3 regions of the Allobosea sp. NBC_00550 genome follow, and region 2 is predicted to be linked to each of the others. Evidence: predicted binding sites of a transcription regulator. Region 2 holds the regulator's gene; each other region holds the start of a gene.
The links. The regulator LexA, encoded in region 2, represses DNA repair genes until DNA is damaged. The targets are predictions, from matches to a motif close to TGTTCNNNNTGTGTTCNG.

Region 1: NWE53_RS03710 (2'-5' RNA ligase family protein) is a predicted target of LexA. The motif match lies at 2,489-2,506, and genes of this name have one in related genera.
Region 3: ssb (single-stranded DNA-binding protein) is a predicted target of LexA. The motif match lies at 2,146-2,163, and genes of this name have one in related genera.

What each region holds. Positions count from the first base shown of each region.
Region 1 is NZ_CP102772.1:773,316-777,690, forward strand. Features, by position in the region: gene guaA (glutamine-hydrolyzing GMP synthase) at 1-245, shown strand, start outside; gene NWE53_RS03700 (alpha/beta fold hydrolase) at 367-1,284, opposite strand; gene NWE53_RS03705 (LysR family transcriptional regulator) at 1,445-2,350, opposite strand; gene NWE53_RS03710 (2'-5' RNA ligase family protein) at 2,756-3,106, shown strand; gene NWE53_RS03715 (glutathione S-transferase N-terminal domain-containing protein) at 3,222-3,929, shown strand; gene NWE53_RS03720 (ArsC family reductase) at 3,940-4,296, shown strand.
Region 2 is NZ_CP102772.1:1,383,987-1,388,361, forward strand. Features, by position in the region: gene NWE53_RS06495 (molybdopterin molybdotransferase MoeA) at 1-1,121, shown strand, start outside; gene lexA (transcriptional repressor LexA) at 1,203-1,919, shown strand; gene NWE53_RS06505 (ComEC/Rec2 family competence protein) at 1,913-4,063, opposite strand; gene gltX (glutamate--tRNA ligase) at 4,347-4,375, shown strand, end outside.
Region 3 is NZ_CP102772.1:1,063,336-1,067,710, reverse strand. Features, by position in the region: gene NWE53_RS05040 (sugar ABC transporter substrate-binding protein) at 1-781, shown strand, start outside; gene NWE53_RS05035 (YciI family protein) at 845-1,132, shown strand; gene ssb (single-stranded DNA-binding protein) at 1,505-2,056, opposite strand; gene NWE53_RS05025 (ABC transporter permease) at 2,235-3,104, opposite strand; gene NWE53_RS05020 (ABC transporter substrate-binding protein) at 3,101-4,093, opposite strand.

The sequences.
Region 1 (4,375 bases), 610 kb from region 2:
GGCAGGCCTTCGCCGTGCTGCTGCCGGTGCGCACCGTCGGCGTGATGGGCGACTACCGCACTTACGATCACGTCTGCGCGCTGCGCGCCGTGACTTCGGTCGACGGCATGACGGCGGATTTCTACCCCTTCGACATGAACTTCCTTGGCCGCGCCGCGACCCGCATCATCAACGAGGTCAAGGGCATCAACCGCGTCGTCTACGACGTGACGAGCAAGCCGCCCGGCACGATCGAGTGGGAATGACCTAGGGGCCCAGCGGCCGGCGCCAACGATGCGGTCGGCAAGGGCGGGTGCGTCGACCTGCCCTTGTTGTTCGGTTTCGTCTCGATGTCCGGCGGATACCCGCCGGCCGGAAATGTCCGCCTCAGGGCGTCTTGTCGAGGAAGGCGCGGACCATCCTGGTCGTGGCTTCGGGGTTCTCTTCCATGATCCAGTGGCCTGAATCGGGCACGATTCCTTCGGTCACGTCGGTCGCCGCAGCGCGCATCACGGCCGCCATCGTCGGGCCGAACGACTTTTCGCCGCCGATCGCCAGGATCGGCATGGTGAGCTTGCCGCCGGCCGCGAGATAGGTGCGGTTGTCGATCGCGTCCTGATCGAAGGCGGCGAACTGGGCGAAGCCGGAATGCATCGCGCCGGGCAAGGCGTAAAGTTTGGCGTAATGCTCGCGCGAGGCCTCGGTGAAGCGGCTCGGCGTTGCCGAGAATTCGTTCCAGAAGCGGTCGAGATAGATGCGCTCGCGCCCCGCCACCAGCCGCTCCATATCCGGGCCGCCGAAGCGGAAGTGCCAGAGCAGCGGGTTCTTCAGGATCTCCTCCCAGGGACCGACGCCGGGAACTGGCGCGTCGATCAGGGCGAAGCGACGGACGCGCTGCGGATGCTGCGCGGCGAAGGCGAAGCCGACCATGTTGCCGATGTCATGCGTCACCAGGTCGGCGCGTTCGATCTTGAGCGCGTCGAGGACGCCCGCGACATCGCCGGCCTGCGTCTTCTTGTCGAAGCCGGAAGGTGGCTTGGAGGAGAGCCCCAGCCCGCGCAGATCGGGCACGACGACGGTATGATCGCGGGCGAGGTCGGCCGCCATCGGCGCCCACATGTCTCCTGTCTCGCCATAGCCATGGATCAGAACGACAGCCGGCCCGGAGCCGCCGACCCGGACATGGATCGTTGCACCGTTGGTCTCGATCGCCCGCGTCGTGAAAGAGGCCGGGAAAGCCGGTACCTGCGCCATCGCGGGCGCGCCGAGGGCGAGGGCTCCGAGAGCCAGAACGAACTTCAACATCGCAAGATCCCACCCATCGGGAGGGCGGTCGCCGCGACCGTCGCTTTCAGCCCCGTGGCTCTTTTCAGGTAAAGCTGTCGTAGTGTTCGGATTAGCCTGCTCCGAGTGGTTCTAGTTTCCAGGGAAACCGAACAATCCGGCATGGCGCGCCCGACTGGTTTCAAGGGACTCCGTCCTCCCAGGAGGGCCGGTCGCCGAATGCGGCTCGCAGATGAGCGGCTACCGCGCGCAGCTTCGCGGAAGGCAGCCGGCCTTCGGGATGCGCGAGGTAGATGAATTCCGGTGCCGGCAGGACGCCGACATCGACGACCGTAAGCCGGCCCTGCCGAATATCAGGCCCGGCGATGAAGAGCGGCAACAATGCGATGCCGAGGCCGGCAAGCGCGGCGTCGCGCATCATGTCGCCGTTGTTGACCCTGAGCCCGACCCGCGCGCGCACGATCTCGGCGCCTTGCGGCGTGGTGAAGCGCCAATCCGATGCGCCGCGGTTCGTATAGAAGATGCCCTTGTGCGCATCGAGCTCGGTCGTCGTCGCAGGCAGGCCGCAACGCGCTAGATAGTCGGCCGATGCCACCAGCACGCGGCGGCTCGGGGCCAGGCGCCAGACCATCAAGCGGGAATCCTCGATGGTTCCGTGCCGCACGACACCGTCATGGACGCCGGAAGCGATATCGACGCGACGGTCGTCGAGATCGAGCGTCAGTTCGATCCCGGGATTCGCGGCCAGAAACGGGTAGAGCGCGGGGCCCAGATGCATCCGACCGAAGGTGACCGGCGCCGCGATCCGCATCGGGCCGCTGAGCGTCCCGCGGCGTTCGGCGAGGTCCGTCGCCGCCTCCGACACCTCGCGCAGGATGCGACGGGCGCGTTCGAGGAAGGCGATGCCATCCTCCGTCACCGATATCCTGCGCGTCGTGCGATGCAGGAGCGCGGCTCCGAGGCTGCGTTCTAGTTCCGCCAGCCTTTCGCTGACAACCGATTTCGACAGCCGCAGCCGGCGCGCCGCCTCGCTGATCGAGCCTTCCTCGGCGACCGCCACGAAGCCCGCGATGCCGTCCAGCTTCATTGTTCGAGCTTTCCGGAAAATCGACCTGATGCTCGCAGCATAGCCGAACACGCTGCCCGCGCCATGTCGAAGTGACGATAGCTCGGATCGGCGGCGTCGTGCTTTCGCGCGAAGATTCTGCCCGCAGTCGTATTTACATGTTCATGTTTTGTTCTATGATGCCGCTTCTGCCATCTTTTCTGAAGGAGGCGACCATGGAACGGAGAATCTGGCTTCCAAGGCAGGCGAACTACTTCTTCGCGCTTCTGCCCAATCCCGTCGCGGCGGCTTCGGCCGACCATATGGCCTGCGCGCTGCGCAATTGGTTTAGCCTGTCGGGCCGTCCGCGCGGCACCGGCAAATATTCACGTTACGCTTTGGGGCTGGTCCGAGCATCGAGAGCCGGACGCCAAGGACTTTGCCTTGATGAATCGCGTTGCGTTGCGAGTCAGACAGAACGCTTTCAAGCTGCGGCTCGATGAAGTGGCGACCTTCGCGCAAAGCGCCGAAACACCCGCGCTCGTCATCACCGGCGGCGATAGCGTGATCGGAGCCGATAGGCTTCAGGACAAACTGGGGTGGGAGATGCGGGCAGAGGGCTTTCGCGGCCGGCGGTCTTCGGGCCGTCCGCATCTGACGCTGCTTTACGATCGCTTCTGGACCAAGACGTTCCGCGTGCAGCCGCTGAGCTGGCTTGTGACGGACTTTGCCCTGATCCGGAGCGTTCCGCTGCGCCCCTATGAGATTCTGGGCCGTTGGAACCTCGCCGGCGGGTGATCGTGCACTGCCGCAAGCCAGCCTTGCGGGATAGGGCCGGGCCGCCCCGTTGCTTTGGGCGCGCCCGGCTCTATCGTCCTGCGCCGACGCTCATCCGATTCAACCGGAGCACCTTATGGCCGACCTCTCCGCCTTCCCGATCACCAAGCGCTGGCCCGCCAGCCACCCCGAGCGCATCCAGCTCTATTCGCTGCCGACGCCCAATGGCGTGAAGGCCTCGATCGTGCTGGAAGAGCTGGGGCTGCCCTACGAGCCGCACCTCATCGACATCGGCAAGAACGAGACCTGGGGCCCGGAATTCCTCTCGCTCAATCCGAACGGCAAGATCCCTGCGATCATCGATCCCGATGGCCCGAACGGAAAGCCTCTCGGCCTGTGGGAGTCGGGCGCGATCCTGCTCTACCTCGCGGAAAAGACCGGCAAGCTCCTGCCGAAGGACCCCGGCCAGCGCTATGAGACCATCCAGTGGGTGTTCTTCCAGATGGCGGCGATCGGGCCGATGTTCGGCCAGCTCGGGTTCTTCCACAAGTTCGCCGGCCGCGAATACGAGGACAAGCGCCCGCGCGACCGCTACGCCAGCGAGAGCAAGCGCCTGCTCGGCGTGCTTGAGGAGAGGCTCGCCAGCCGCCCCTGGATCATGGGCGACGAATACACCATTGCCGATATCGCCATACTCGGCTGGGTGCGCAATCTCGTCGGCTTCTACGGCGCGGGCGAGCTCGTCGACTACGCGACGCTGACGCATGTGCCGATCTGGCTGGAGCGTTGCCTGGCGCGCCCGGCGGTGCAGCGCGGCCTCGACATCCCGAAGCGGCCGGCTTGAGGCGTTCGACGTGGCTATCACCATCTACGGCATCAAGAACTGCGACACGATGAAGAAGGCGCGCAGCTGGCTCGACGGCCATGGTGCGGCCTACGGCTTCCACGACTACAAGGCTGACGGGATCGACAAGGCCTCGCTCGAGCGCTGGGTCAAGGAACATGGCTGGGAGACGGTGCTGAACCGCGCCGGCACGACCTTCCGCGCGCTACCCGACGATCAGAAGCAAGGGCTCGATGCCGGCAAGGCCATCGCGCTGATGCTCGCCCAGCCCTCGATGATCAAGCGCCCTGTGCTCGACCTCGGCAAGGGCAAGACGATCGTCGGCTTCAAGCCGGAGATCTACGAGGCGGTGGCCTCGAAGGGCTGAGCCTGGATAATCGCCGTCATTCTCGGGCGGCGCGCAGCGTCGACCCGAGAATCTCATGCCGAATAGGGCTCAAGAGCCT
Region 2 (4,375 bases):
GCGCCTGGCGCGTGCTCGGCGGCGACGTGAGGGCGCTGCGCACCCAGCCCCCCTTCGCCAACTCGGCGATGGACGGCTACGCCGTACGCGGCGACGACATGGCGGAAGGCGTCAGCCTCGCCGTGATCGGCGAATCCGCCGCCGGCCGGGCTTTCGAGGGCGGCGTCGGGCCGGGCCAGGCGGTGCGGATATTCACTGGCGCACCGATGCCGGCCGGCGCCGACACCATCCTGATCCAGGAAGATGCCGACGGCGTCGACAGCCCCGCGATCCGGGTGCGCGTGCCGCCGACCAAGGGCAAGTTCCTGCGCGCCGCCGGGCTCGATTTCCATGAGGGCGATGTCCTGCTTGCAACCGGGCGCGTGCTCGACAGCGCCGCGCTCGGGCTCGCGGCGGCGATGGGGCATCCGGCGCTGCCGGTCCGGCGCAAGCCCCGCGTCGCGATCCTCGCCACCGGCGACGAATTGGTCGCTCCCGGCGAGCCCGTCGGGCGCGACCAGATCGTCGCCTCGAACTCGTTTTCACTGGCCGCGCTGGTCGAGAAGGCCGGCGGCGCTCCCCTCGATCTCGGTATCGCCCGCGACGATCATGCCGATCTCGCCGCCAAGATTGGACAGGCGAGCGCGGCCGATGCCGATGTGCTGATCACGCTCGGCGGCGCCTCCGTCGGCGCCCATGACCTCGTGCAGGAGGCTCTGACGCGGGCGGGCATGGAGCTCGGCTTCTGGAAGATCGCGATGCGGCCCGGCAAGCCGATGATGACCGGCCGGCTCGGCCGCATGGTCGTGGTCGGCCTGCCCGGCAATCCGGTCTCCTCGATCGTCTGCGGCCACCTTTTCGTGCTGCCGCTGATCGAGGCTTTGCTCGGCATGGCCGATGCGGATCGGGACCGGAGCATCCCGGCCGTCCTGGGACGCGACATGCCGGGGAATGACGAGCGCGAGGATTATCTGCGTTCCGAGCTGGCGTTGACCCCGGAGGGATGGGTGGCGACGCCTTTCGGCCGGCAGGATTCCTCGATGCTCGGCACGCTGGCGCGAGCCCAGGCGCTGACGATCCGCCCCGCCTTCGCCGACGCGGCCAAAACGGGCGATCCCTGCCGGATCCTACCGCTGCGGTAGGCCGCTTGCGGAACACAAGCAGAACGCGTATGGTGTTCGTGCTTTGTTTCGAATCTGCGCTTTGAAGGGCTGGCGGCAACCATGCTGACACGCAAGCAACACGAACTCCTGCGCTTCATCCAGGAACGCTTGCGCGAGAGCGGGGTGCCGCCCTCCTTCGACGAGATGAAGGACGCGCTCGATTTGCGCTCGAAATCCGGCATCCACCGGTTGATCATGGCGTTGGAGGAGCGCGGCTTCATCCGCCGCCTGCCCAACCGGGCGCGCGCGCTCGAAGTCATCAAGATGCCCGATGGTCTCGGCGCTCCGCAGCAGCGCCCCCGCTTCAGCCCGGCCATCGTCCAGGGCGGTCTCGGATCGCAGCCCAGCCTCGGCAAGCCACGCCCGGGTTCCGGAGCCGATGAGGACAGCCGTTCCTCCATCGCGATTCCGGTCATGGGGCGCATCGCCGCCGGCACGCCCATCTCGGCGATCCAGAGCCGCAGCCACACCGTCTCGCTGCCGCCCGACATGCTCGGCTCCGGCGAGCATTACGCGCTCGAAGTGCGTGGCGATTCGATGGTCGAGGCCGGCATTCTCGACGGCGACACGGTCGTCATCCGCAGGCAGGACACGGCCAATACCGGCGATATCGTGGTGGCGCTGATCGACGACGAGGAGGCCACCCTCAAGCGGCTGCGCAAGCGCGGCTCCTCGATCGCGCTCGAAGCGGCGAACCCGGCCTACGAGACCCGCGTGCTCGGGCCGGATCGGGTCAAGATCCAGGGCCGTCTCGTCAATCTGATGCGGCGCTACTGAAGCCGTTCGATGTCGGCGTCGCTGTCGACGGACACCGATGCCGGGTTGGTGGGCGGCTGATTGTTGGCCCGCGGCGCGGGTGGCGTCGCCTGCGGCTGCTCGCGGCGGCGGCTCCAGGGACGGTCTGCGGCGCCCTGCTCCGAGACATGGCTGCTCCAGCCTGTCGCTGTTCGATAGAGCGAGGTCGCCCCGTCGCGGCTCAGCGCGCCACGGCTGATCAACCTCGCCTTGCAGGCGCCGCTCCAGGAAATCGCGGTGACGACGAGGTCGGCGCGGAGGCAGTCCTCGATGATTGCGAGCCGATCGCGCGTGTAAGACACGGTGCGCTGATCGGCCGTGCGGCCGATGCAGCCCAGGCTGTCGCAAACGATGCCGGCCCGCAGCGTCGGATCATCCGGCGAGCGGCTGTCACCATCGGACGAGAGCCATTGTTGCAGGACAAAGCGGCTGGGCCTTCCGGCGATGGCGAGCCGGCCATCGGCTCCGCGCAGCGCTAGACCCGAGCCGTCGCGTTCGATCAGGATCTCCGGCCGCTCGGGCTTGCCGGCGACGGCGACGCCGAACATGAGCGGGATGGCCGCCAGCCAGCGCCAGGCCGTTGTCCAGAGCGTCAGCCAGAGCAATGTCAGCACGAAGCAGACGAGCACGGCGGGACCGAAGGCCGCGATCATCACCGTTGAATGGTCGATGGCCGCGACCCAGTGCGCCACCTTCAGCACGACATCCGAGGCGAGCCCCATCAGCGCCCAGGCCGGCCAATCCAGCCCGAAGGGATAGGCCAAAACGCCGAAGACCGCCGCCGGCATGACGAAGAGCGAGACGAAGGGCAGCGCCATGGCATTGCCGAGCAGCCCCAAAGGATTGAAGGTCTGGAAGTGATAGGCGCCGAAGGGTGCGGTCGCCGCCGTGGCGAGCAAGGTGGTGACGACGATGCCGAGCGCTGCGGTCCAGAGCGGGCCGACAGGCCAAGGCAGAACTGGCGGAGGCCGGGCGCGGTCCCGCCGCTCCCAACGTTCGGCGAACGCGATCAGTGCCGCGACCGCGCCGAAGGACATCTGGAAGCTCGGCCCGAGCAGGGCCTCGGGCTCGCGCAGCTGCACGATCATCGCAGCGAGCGCGAGGTTGCGCATGCTCAACGCCGCGCGGTCGACCAGGATGGCACCCAGCATCACCAGCGTCATGATCAGCGAACGCTCGGTCGCGACGTCGCTGCCCGAGAAGATGCAGTAGGCGGTTGCACCGAGCATGGCGGCCACGGCGGCGAGCTTCTTGACCGGCCAACGCAATGCGATCGTCTGCGAGATCGCCAGCAGGGCTCGCACCAGCCAGAAGATCGTGCCGGCAGCGAGCACCATGTGGAGCCCCGAGATCGAGACGATATGGTAGATACCGGCGGCGCGCAGGTCGTTGTTGGTCGCCTCGGTGATCAGCCCGCGCTTGCCCGTGACGAGCGCGGCCGCCACCGCGCCGCCCTGCCCGCCGCCGGCCTCGGCGATGCGCCGGGTCAGGGCGTTGCGGGCCTTGTCGATCGCCACATCGATCGCCAGACGCGTCGGCATCGGATAGGGCGGCGGCGCCAAAGCGAGCTTGCCGGATATGCTGCCGACAGCTCCGATTCCCTTGAAGAAGGCATCGCGGCCGAAATCATAGCCGCCCGCCCGCGCCGGCCCCGGCGGAGGCAGCAGCCGGGCGGTCGCGACGATATGGTCCCCGGGCGCGACGGAGCCGGCGCGGATGTTGACGCGCACCCGCTTCGGGCGCTCGCCCTCCGGCACCCCCGCGAGATCGGTCACCAGCACGACGATGCGGGCACCGTTGTCCCTTGCCTCCACCGTTTCGACATAGCCTGTCAGCTTGCCGATCCGCGGCCGCTCCAGCATCGGTGCTGATATGTCGGCGGTACGCCAGACCCCCGCCGCAAAGCCGGCAAAAGCGGCGGCCGCAGCCAGGCAAGCCATCGATGGAAGGCGATGGAAGCGCAAGGCAAAGGCAAGTCCAATGCTCAGGACGAGGCCAAGCAACGGCGCCCACAAAGCCGGCTCACGATCTGCCGCGAAATAAAACACGATGCCGGCGCCCATCGCCACGGGCAGCCACAGGAACGGGCGGCGGCGCTCGGCCTCCAGCGCGAGGGCACGGCCCAAGCGCGCCTGCCAGCCCTGCAACCATGCATCGAGCCACACCGGCGCCGGCCAGGATGGCCGCAAACGCAGAGGCACGGCGCCAACGCGGGCGCCGCGCCGTTCCCCCTGCCCTGACGGCCCCGGCTGCATCGCCTGCCCCATCCCCATCGGCATTGCGATTTGACCGCTTAACCTTTCCGGCCAAGCCATGTTACAGGGCGCGCGCCGGTTGTCATGTCATGACCTGCGCCATTTCCCACGTTTACCCCGGACGGTTTTCCCCGCCCGGCCGGAGTCGCCTCCCATGAGCAACGCCGTCGTCACGCGCTTTGC
Region 3 (4,375 bases), 320 kb from region 2:
CAAGCCGGACTCGATCCCCGAGCAACTCAGCCAGGTCGAGGACGTGATCGTCAAGAAGCCGAGCGCCATCGTCTTCGTGCCGGTCGACTACAAGGCGATGGTGCCCGGCGTCGAGCAGATCAACGATGCCAAGATCCCGATCGTCAACGTCACCGACCGCAGCGCCGGCGGCAAGTTCCTCGCCTTCGTCGGTGCTGACGACTACAGCCTCGGCCTCGAAACCGGGCGTTACCTGCTGAAGGCGATGGGCGGAAAGGGCAATGTCGTCATCCTCGAAGGCGTCAAGGGCTCGCTGACCAATATCGACCGGGTGCGCGGCTTCAACGACGCGATCAAGGAGACGAAGGACGTCAAGCTGCTCGCCAGCCAGCCGGCCAACTACCAGCGCCTGCAGGGCCTGCAGGTGATGGAGAACCTGATGCAGTCCCATCCGCAGATCGACGGGGTGCTCGCCGCCAACGATGCGATGGCGATCGGCGCGATCGAGGCTCTCGACGGAGCCAACCGCAAGGCCAAGATCGTCGGCATCAACGGCACGCAGGAGGCAGTCGACGCGATCAAATCCGGCAAGCTGCTGGCATCGGGCGACTATAACGGCTTCCTGCAGGGCTGCATCGGGACCATGGTCGCGATCCGGGCCTTGCGGAAGGAAGCCACCGTGACGGAAGTGGTGCTGAAGCCGACCGTGGTGAACGCCTCGAACTACCAGCCCTATGACTCACCGCTGGAATCGCGAGCCTGCCCGAGCTGGAGCGATGCCGCCGCCATGGCCAGCAAATAGATCGGAACCTCACTCACCGCGGCGGCCGGCACGTCATCCGGCCGCCGATAGGAGCCTCGCCGCATGCTGTTCGTGATCCACGCCCTCGACAAACCCGGCGCGCTCGACGCCCGTCTCGCCAACTACGATGCGCACAAGGCGTTTCTCTCCGATACCGCCGCACTGAACGTGAAAATCGTGATGTCCGGACCACTGGTCGCCGACGACGGTTCGACCATGATCGGCAGTCTCTTTGTGGTGGAAGCCGCGGATCGCGAAGCGGTGGAACGCTTCAATGCAGCAGATCCGTTTCATAGCGCAGGCATCTGGGATCGCGTCTCGATCACCGGCTTCATCAGGCGCCAGGGCTAAGCTCGAAATCGGCCGGGGTCGTGTCCCGGTTGATGGAGGCGCGCCATGATTGACCAGACCGACCGAGCTCAACCGGAATTCGACTGAGGATAAGGCTGTGTCTGTACGCTATTATGCGGCCCATCCAGGAGCGACGCGGTTCAGGGCGCGTCGCTTCGCCTATGCATAATTCCTAAACGGCGGGGCAAAATGAAACGATACCGCCGCCAGAGAATTTCGACCAGCGAACGGATTTGCCGAGATTCTGACGGAATCCAAAGCTCCGCACTAACGAAACCCGAAGCTGCTGGCGGCAGTCCACTTGTCAACGAATAAGGCGCTGCAAAAACAGCGCCTTATTGCCAATGCTTTACAAATTACGGCAGGCGTTCGCTAGAACGGGATGTCGTCGTCGAGATGGCTCGACGAGGAGCGCCCGCCACCGCCGCCGCCCGACATGGCCGGCTGACGCGCGCCGCCGCCACTGCTACCGCCGCCCATCGCGCTGGAGCGGCCGAAGGAGCTGCCGCCCGAACGCTCTTCCCCGTAGCCGCTCGCGCCGGCGCCCTCACTGTACTCCTCGGAGCCGCCCTGGCGGCTGTCGAGGATGGTGAGCTCGCCGCGGAAGCGCTGCAGCACGATCTCGGTGGTGTATTTCTCGACGCCGGACTGGTCCTGCCATTTCCGGGTCTGAAGCTGGCCCTCGATGTAAACCTTGGAGCCCTTCTTCAGGTACTGCTCGGCCACCTTCGCCAAATTCTCGTTGAAGATCACGACCGAGTGCCACTCGGTGCGCTCCTTGCGCTCGCCGCTCTGCTTGTCGCGCCAGGTCTCGGAGGTGGCGATGCGCAGATTGACGACGGGTTCGCCGCTGCCGAGGCGGCGCACTTCAGGGTCCCGCCCCAAATTGCCGACGATGATGACCTTGTTGACGCTGCCAGCCATGAGAGGCTCCATTTCCTGCGCACTAAACACACGACCGGCCGAATGACCGGGAGCCGAACCCTATCGACCCACAAATCCATTATCAACGATGTTCCTGTTTTGTTCAAGGGCCCAAGGCGAGGTTTTCCCCCGCTGATTCGGGTGACGCCCTGCTGATCGAAAAGCGGACGGATTGCGATCACGGCCGCTCTGCCTCCGATGGGGGCGGCGCACCGAGGACGGCCTGCGCCATCCTGTCCAGCAGCACCGCAAGCAGCACGATGGCGAGCCCGCCGACGAAGCCGAGGCCGGGATCGGCCCGCTGCAGCCCGAGCAGGACGATCTCGCCGAGCCCCTTGGCGCCGATCATCGAGGCGACGACGACCATCGCCAACGCCATCATGATCGCCTGGTTCAGTCCCTGCAGGATGGTGGGCCGGGCGAGCGGAAGCTCGACCAGCCAGAACTCCTGCCGTGGCCGCAAACCCAGCGCGCGCGAAGCCTCGACGACCCCGGCATCGACACCGCGCAGGCCGAGTTCCGTCAGCCTTGCGAATGGCGGCAGCGCATAGATCAGCGTCGCCACGAGAGCCGGCGCCCGGCCGAGCCCGAGCACCATCGCCACCGGGATCAGATAGACGAAGCTCGGGATCGTCTGCATCAGGTCGTAGAGCGGCGTGAGCGCGCGGCCGAGGCGCGGCAGCCGCGCCGCCGCCACGCCGAGCGGCAATCCGAGCAGCACCACGAACAGCACGGCGACGACGACCAAAGCGAGCGACTGCATCGCCTCGTTCCAGACGCCCAGCCCGGACAGCGCCGCAGGCAGCGCGGCCATCGCCAGCACGAAGCCGATGCGCCTGCTGGCCAGCCAGGCGCCCGCCGCGACGACGAGGATGAAAGCCGGCACCGGGACGAGCAAAAGGCCCGTCTCGACCCATCGAACAGGCGCGGTCAGCCAGGCGCCGAGGCCGTCGAGCCTGTCGCCATAGCCGGTGACGACGGCATCCACGGCGCGATTGACGAAGCTCTGCAGCGCCTTGCCGAATTCCGGGACGAAACCGGCCGTCACAGGCTGGAAGTGACCTTCGTGGCGATGTCGCCCGGCAGCCATTTGCGCCAGATGTCCGGCTGCGTCTTCAGGAAGACGAGCGCCTGCTGCTCGGGAGTGACGCCCTTCTCGCGGGCTTCGGCCAGCATCTTCGAGGTCATGTCGCTGGTCGTGCCGTAGCTCTTGAAGAAAGTGGCGAGCTGCGGCGCCTTCTTGGCGAGGTCGATATTCGCGCCGATGACGACCTTGCTGGTCGGATATGCCGTGGCGCGCTTGGGGTTGTCGCTCGCCTTGAGCTCGGCCCAGACGGCCGGATCGAAGGGCGCCTCCTCGAGCTTGACGAGATCATAGGCGCCCAGCAGCCAGCTCGGCCCCCAATAATAGAACAGGACCGGCCGCTTGCGCTTCAGCGAGGCCTCGATGGCGGCGACCAGCGCCTCACTCGAACCGCCGCGCGTATTGCTGAAATCCTCTGCCAGCCCGTAGACCGCGAGCTTCTTGGTGTTGATGCCCTCGCAGACCCAGCCGGCGACGCAGTTGTAGAAACGGCCCTTCCCCGGCTCCTCCGGATCGGCGAACAGCGCCTTGTAGCGCTTGAGGTCTTCGACCGTTTTGAGATCGGGAGCCTTGGCATCGGGCCCGGACACCAGATAGCGCGGCACGAACCAACCTTCGCTTGCGTCCGGGAACGCCGTGCCGAGCGGCTCGACCTTGCCGGCCTCGGCAGCCTTCACCCAGGCCTCGACCGGGTTCGCCATCCAGATTTCCATGACGATGTCGACATCGCCGCGCGCGACGCCGTTGACCAGCGGAGCGATGGCCCCGGGAATGCGCTCGACCTTGCAGCCGAAGCCGCGCTCGGCGATCGCGCTTGCGACGGCGGTGTGGAAGGCAGCGGAATCATAGTCGAGCCCCGCCATCTTCAACGGCCTGTCGAGCTCGCAAGCCGTGGCCGGGGCGCTGAGCGCCAGACCGAGGGCAAGGGAGGCGACTCCAAGAAGGGATTTCATCGTGATCGCTCCCCGATCAAGATTGCGACAAAGGCCATGAGCAGGATCGTTGGCAAGGCTCGCTCTGTAACGCCGGACCGGGCCGATTGATCCATGCAGCGGCCTCTCGTTCGGGAAGCATCGCTCAATCAGCGCGGCGTGGCCACATCCAGTCCTGCCAGCGTCCGTCAGGACCGAAACGCGGGATGCATCTGCCGAGAACAAGCGCGGGAGCCGTGGGATGGGTCGACAGGCATTCAGCCCCTCGTGCCTTCCCTGTCTCGATCGGCGTAGCGACCGTCT